DNA from 2 places in the Kosakonia radicincitans DSM 16656 genome. Region 1 is predicted to be linked to the other one. Evidence: predicted binding sites of a transcription regulator. Region 1 holds the regulator's gene; the other holds the start of a gene.
The links. The regulator Fur, encoded in region 1, represses iron uptake genes when iron is present. The targets are predictions, from matches to a motif close to ATAATAATGAGAACNACTATCAA.

Region 1 (3,420 bases):
CGAGCTAAAACTGAATGTTGAAGCCGTTGATGCATTAAACGAACTTGCCGATGCGCGCGACATGAGCCGCAGCGAACTTATCGAAGAGATGCTGCTGGCACAGCTGAGCGCATTGCGCGGAAAGTAATTACTCCGAATCACCTCTCTTATTTCTACGTTTTCATGTGTCATACAGTGCACTCCGCGGCGATAGCTGTTTTCGCGCGCTTCTCTGTTCTGCTATGATTGCCCTTATCTGTGGGCGTAGCGCCACCATCATATTCATTAGGTTTCAAGAGGTTATTTTACTCATGGCAATTACAGGTATTTTCTTCGGCAGCGACACCGGCAACACCGAAAATATTGCGAAAATGATTCAGAGTCAGCTTGGTAAGGACGTTGCCGACGTACATGACATTGCCAAAAGCAGCAAAGAAGATATCGAAGGATATGACATTCTGCTGCTCGGCATTCCGACCTGGTATTATGGCGAAGCGCAGTGCGACTGGGATGATTTCTTCCCGACGCTGGAAGACATTGATTTTAATGGTAAGTTAGTTGCGCTGTTTGGCTGCGGCGATCAGGAAGACTATGCAGAATATTTCTGTGATGCGCTGGGTACGATCCGCGATATTATTGAGCCGCGCGGCGCGACCATCGTGGGCCACTGGCCGACTGCAGGCTACCATTTCGAAGCCTCTAAAGGTCTGGTGGATGACGACCATTTTGTTGGTCTGGCCATTGACGAAGATCGCCAGCCAGAACTGACCGCAGAACGCGTGCAAAAATGGGTTAAGCAAGTTCGCGAAGAGCTGCATCTTGATGACATCATCAACGCCTGATTTTACGGCGTAATCTGTGGGTTACGTGGTATTAATAGGTAAAAGCAATGGAAATAATTGCTACAAATTTTTAACTTTTTTCTCCATCGCTGTACAATAAGCCCTGCTAAAGTGGTGTCATAAAGCACAGGAGTTGCTGGTGACACCACGTTTTAAAAGCTTACTTTACTTGAGGACTTGCAGTTTTCATTTAGCCATGGCAGTTCTATAATGAGACGCATTATCCCAGGTGCATTCCTTCTAACTTCCATTGAGGAAGTGAATCGTATAGCAACAGGACAGATTCCGCATGACTGACAACAATACCGCATTAAAGAAGGCTGGCCTGAAAGTCACGCTTCCTCGGTTAAAAATCCTGGAAGTACTTCAGGAACCGGATAACCATCATGTCAGTGCGGAAGATTTATATAAACGACTGATCGACATGGGCGAAGAGATCGGGCTGGCGACAGTATACCGTGTACTGAACCAGTTTGATGACGCCGGCATTGTGACCCGTCATAACTTCGAAGGCGGGAAATCCGTTTTTGAACTGACTCAGCAGCATCACCACGATCACCTGATTTGCCTCGACTGCGGCAAAGTGATCGAATTCAGTGATGATTCCATCGAAGCGCGCCAGCGCGAAATCGCCGCGAAACACGGTATTCGTCTGACGAACCATAGTCTTTACCTGTACGGTCACTGCGCCGAGGGTGACTGCCGCGAAGATGAACACGCGCACGACGCGAAATAATCCCTTTTCATACTCAAGCCAGCCTTCGGGTTGGCTTTTTTTTTGCCCTTCAAAAACAAAAATGCCCGGCAGGTTTGCGCTGCCGGGCAGGTTACTTCAGCAATAATTACGCTTTCACGCTATCCACACGGCTGAAACGTTTACCGTCCGGGCTGGCGGTACGGATCTGCACTTCCCCGCTCACCTGAGGACGCGCTTTATTATCGTAGCGCAGCCAGTTTTTACCGCCGTCCGTAGAATATTCCACGACCATTCCCGGGAAGCTGGTATTGGCTTCCAGCTTGCCGCCAACCACGCGCGCGCCCGGTACAGGCAGACGGTAGTTGATGCCTGCTTTGTCCAGTTTTGCCAGTTCACGATGGCCTAACAGATTTGCAAAGCGGCTCCAGTCTTTATCCAGCGCTTTTACATCGACCAGATGAGTTTCACCGCCTTTGTACTCGCGCCCGGCCTGATAATCCTGTTCCCAACCGGCGCGGTGCCAGGCACGCTCTGCGACCGCAATCATGCGTGGATAAATCATGTATTCCATCTGGTTGTCGGTACGCACCACTTCACTCCACAGCTGAGCAGAAAGACCATAGGCTCCAGGCCACGGTTTATCCGATTTCGCGCTGAATGGATTGCCGTCACGATCCAGTGAAGTTTCAGCATTTTGCGGCATGTTATCCGGCGCAAAGCTGAAGATCTTGCGCTCATCGCTAAAGCGCGTGCCCCAGTAGTAGCCGCTTTCCGCCGGATGGACTTCGTTCGGGAAGTCGAGGTAAACATAGTCCGGGTTCGAGACAATGACGCGGAACCCTTTGTTCGCCCAGTCATTTACTGAATCGAAACCGCCCCAATAGAGCGTATCCCAGAAGTTAACATTGACGTGATCGGTGGCAAACTCAGCGGCATTTTTGGCATCTTTCAGGCCATCCTGCCACGCCTGCATGGTACCGATACCGTGCGCTTTCACCAGCTTGCTGACCTCAATACCAAAGTAGCTGGAAAGATGCTCAACATCTGCAACTTTACCCTCTTTAACCATAGTCTGGCAGACCTGAGATTTTGCCCACGGTTTGTCCTGCTTGCTCTGATCGATGATACCTTTGCCCGCTTCCGGTTTTTTCTGGTCGGTATAACCCGCCCCCAGATAGATGTTTTTCGCTTCGTCACCGCCAAAATGCCAGGTGTTCAGCGGTACACCCGCTTCTTTGTGCATTTGCTGGATTTCGCCAATCACTTTATCGACGAAATTGCGCGACGAATCGAGGCAAGGGTTCAGATAGCCAGTGCGGTTATAGAACTGTACCCCGGTGGTATTAGAGGTGTCCGTCGGATCCAGCAAACGGTACTGATTCGCCTCTTTCTCTTTACCCTCTTTCATCAGGCGCTCATAGCGCGCTTCCATTGAGATCACGGCTGCACGGGCGTGTGCCGGCATATCAATTTCCGGGATCACTTCAATCTGGCGCGCTTTCGCGTACTTCAGTATGTCGATGTAATCGGTTCGGCTGAAGTGGCCGCTGCCATTGTTGTTGCTGTCCGGGCCGGAACCCAATTGCGGCAGCAGGCAGGTTTTCTCGCTCAGATCGTGGCAACGTTTACTGCCGATGTCGGTCAACTCAGGCAGACCAGGGATCTCAATGCGCCAGCCTTCGTCATCGGTAAGGTGAAAGTGGAATTTGTTCAGCTTATACGCTGACATCTGATCCAGCAGGCGTAGTACGGCATCTTTGCTATGGAAGTTACGTCCCACATCAAGCTGAATACCGCGATAATCAAAACGCGGTGCGTCTTTTGCTTCAAGCCGTGCGATTTTCTGCTCGCCACTGGAAGGGATCAGCGACAGCAAAGATTGCAGGCCGTAGAACACGCCAG
Region 2 (3,420 bases), 110 kb from region 1:
AGCAACTGGCCGACGTCAAATCACGGATGAAACTGCCGCCGCAGCCGGTTACTGCGCTGGTTTATACCCCCGCCGCGCACAGCGCCAACCTGTGGACCAGCGACTCCGCGCAGGGCAAGTTGATGCAGCAACTGGGCTTCGCCCTTGCGCCGCTACCGGCCAATCTGCAAACCAGCCAGAGCCAGGGTAAACGCCACGACATCGTGCAACTGGGCGGAGAAAACCTTGCTGCCGGACTGGGCGGTGAAGCGCTGTTCCTGTTCGCCAGCGATCAAAAAGATGCCGACGCGCTGAACGCGAATCCGTTGCTGGCGCATCTGCCTGCGGTACAGAACAAACGCGTTTACGCCCTCGGCGCAGAAACCTTCCGCCTGGACTACTACAGCGCTACCCGCGTGTTGCAGCGTTTGTCGGCGCTGTTTGGTTAATCTGTTTGCCGGTCTTATCCGGCCTGCGATCGAGATCCGCTAAACATGTAAGCCCGAAGCACCATCCGGCCGTAAGCTTCCTATGCAGTAGGCTGCGTCTGACGAAAACGGCGCAGCTCGCTGAGCGCCACCACCAGCACTAAACCGATCGCCGCCAGTACCAGCCCGCTGATGCTCGCCGATGAGGCGGGCGTCATCATCGATCCCATCGCCCCCAGCAGCGCCGCGCCAATCGCATCGCCCGTCACGTTCTGCGCGGTCCACAAGCCGTTAATACGCCCGAGCATCGCTTCCGGCGTCTGGGTTTGCAGCAGGGTGTACTGCAACAGCGAACTCACGGCGGTCAGCCAGCCGCATAATGCCAGGAACAGCACACCAAGCGCCCACACCGGCATCAGGCTGAACAGCCCTATCGCAACAAAAGCGCCGACGCTGGTCATCAGCATAATCACGCCAGGCCTTTCGCTGTGCGCCAGCTTGCCGCTGGTCAATGCCCCAATCGCCGCACCAAGCGGCAACGCGGCATACAGCAGGCCGATTTCCGCCGCCGACATGTTCCAGCTCATCGCCAGCGCCGGATAAAGCACGCGCACCGCGCTGGCCATGGTTAACAGCCCGCCGAGCAGCGCGATACCGCCAATCAACGGGTTACGAAATAAAAATTGCAGCGCCGTCAGCAGCGATTTCAGCGGATGCTCGCGCGGCTGCGGCGGTGGCGGCAACGCGGGCAGGCTGAGTAACGGCAACAGGGTGATAAATGTCCCCGCCGCTGCCAGACCGTAGTTCCACACCACGCCGCCCGAAGCCAGCAGCAGACCGCCGCACATCGGCGAAATCACCGACCCCAGACGCACTGTCAGCATGGTGATCGCGCCCGCCTGCATCAGATTTTCCCGCCCGACCAGCGCAGGCGTTGCCGCCAGCAGCGCCGTCACGCCAAGCGCGCCGAAAAAGCCGTCCCACAAACCCAGCAGATAGATCGCCGCCAGCGAAGGCTCCGCCAGTTGCGCGTTCAGACACAGGCCGATAAACCCAACGCCGCAGGTCAAACGCGCCAGTAAAATCAGTTTCTTACGTTCATAGCGATCCGCCAGCACGCCGCCAAACATCAGGCCAATAAACATGGCCGAACCGGTCAGCGTGACCGATAACCCCACCTGCCAGCTGGAGTGGGTCATTGCCTGAATCTGCACCGGCACCGCTACGCCAAGCAGGCCCAGCGATAAAATCGAGATAAAACGCGCCAAAAACACTGCGCGAAAAGCCGGATGCGTGCGCAGCAGGCTAAGGTTCAACAGCCAGGATTGTTGTTTCATCACAGCGCCTTAAATACGTACTTTTTATGTCCATATGCCGGCTTCGCATGTTAACATATCAAAACAAGATCGATAACGATAATTACTATCATTATCAAATTTGGGACGTCTTATGTCGTGTTCTGCTTTTCCGGCGCGCCCCTTTGCTCTCGCCGGACTATTGATACTGCTTGTTGTCGCCGCCGCACTCAGCCTGTTTATTGGCGCGAAACCGATGCCCGCCGCCGTGGTGATCGACGCGCTCTCCGGTGTCTGCCAGAGCGCGGACTGCACCGTAATCCGCGATGCGCGCCTGCCGCGCACGCTGGCGGGTCTGCTGGCCGGTGGCGCACTGGGGCTTGCTGGTGCGCTAATGCAAACCCTCACCCGTAATCCGCTGGCCGATCCCGGCCTGCTTGGCGTTAACTCCGGCGCCAGTTTCGCCATTGTGCTCGGCGCAGCGCTGCTCGGTATTTCGTCTCCGGCGGAACAATTACTGCTGGCGTTTTGCGGTGCGCTGGCCGCGTCGCTGCTGGTGGCCTTTACCGGCAGCCAGGGCGGCGGGCAACTCAGTCCGGTGCGTCTGACGCTGGCGGGAGTCGCGCTTGGCGCGGTACTGGAAGGGCTCTCCAGCGGGATTGCGCTGCTGAATGCCGATGTCTATGACCAGTTGCGATTCTGGCAGGCCGGGTCGCTGGATATCCGCACCCTGCAAACGTTGAAAATTGTGCTCATTCCGGTGCTACTGGCGGCGGCGATCGCGCTGCTGCTGAGCCGCTCACTCAACAGTTTGAGTCTCGGCAGCGATACCGCCACTGCGCTTGGCAGCAAGGTGGCGCGCACGCAATTACTTGGATTAGTGACCATCACCGTGCTGTGCGGCAGCGCGACGGCGGTAGTCGGCCCGATTGCCTTTATCGGCCTGATGATGCCGCACATGGCGCGCTGGCTGGTGGGCGCGGATCACCGCTGGTCGTTGCCAGTCACATTGCTTGCGACACCAGCGTTGTTGTTGTTCGCCGATATTATTGGCCGCCTGATTGTGCCCGGTGAGCTGCGCGTATCGGTAGTCAGCGCCTTTCTCGGTGCGCCTGTGCTGATTGTTCTGGTGCGCCGCGCACGCGGAGGTGGCCTGTGATTTCGCCGTCCCGTCGTTTAGTCGCCAGTTGCCTGCTGATGGTGTTTTGTACCGTGCTGATGGCGGTCTGGAGCCTGCGCAGCGGCGCAGTAACGCTGGAATTGCCCCAGGTGATGAACGCACTAACTGGCGATGCGCCGCGCGCGATTCAACTGGTGGTGATGGAGTGGCGTTTACCGCGCGTGCTGATGGCGCTGCTGGTCGGTGCCGCGCTCGGCGTCAGCGGCGCGATTTTTCAATCGCTGATGCGCAACCCGTTAGGTAGCCCGGATGTGATGGGCTTTAACACCGGCGCGTGGAGCGGCGTGCTGGTGGCGATGGTGCTGTTTGGTCAGCATTTAACGGCCATTGCGCTGGCGGCGATGGCGGGCGGTATGCTCACCTCGCTGGTGGTCTGGCTGCTGGCCTGGCGCAACGGCATTGAAACCTTCCGCCTGATTATTGTCGGCATTGGCGTGCGTGCGATGCTGGTGGCGTTCAATACCTGGCTGCTGCTGCAGGCGTCGCTGGAAACTGCCGTCACCGCCGGGCTGTGGAATGCTGGCTCATTGAACGGCCT

Region 2: a site for Fur is predicted at 1,820-1,842, ahead of fepD (Fe(3+)-siderophore ABC transporter permease). Genes of this name have one in related genera too.

The regions. Positions count from the first base shown of each region.
Region 1 is NZ_CP018016.1:3,979,993-3,983,412, forward strand. Features, by position in the region: gene ybfE (LexA regulated protein) at 1-127, shown strand, start outside; gene fldA (flavodoxin FldA) at 291-821, shown strand; gene fur (ferric iron uptake transcriptional regulator) at 1,111-1,557, shown strand; gene Y71_RS19210 (beta-N-acetylhexosaminidase) at 1,664-3,420, opposite strand, start outside.
Region 2 is NZ_CP018016.1:4,092,011-4,095,430, forward strand. Features, by position in the region: gene fepB (Fe2+-enterobactin ABC transporter substrate-binding protein) at 1-428, shown strand, start outside; gene entS (enterobactin transporter EntS) at 509-1,744, opposite strand; gene fepD (Fe(3+)-siderophore ABC transporter permease) at 1,857-2,861, shown strand; gene fepG (iron-enterobactin ABC transporter permease) at 2,858-3,420, shown strand, end outside.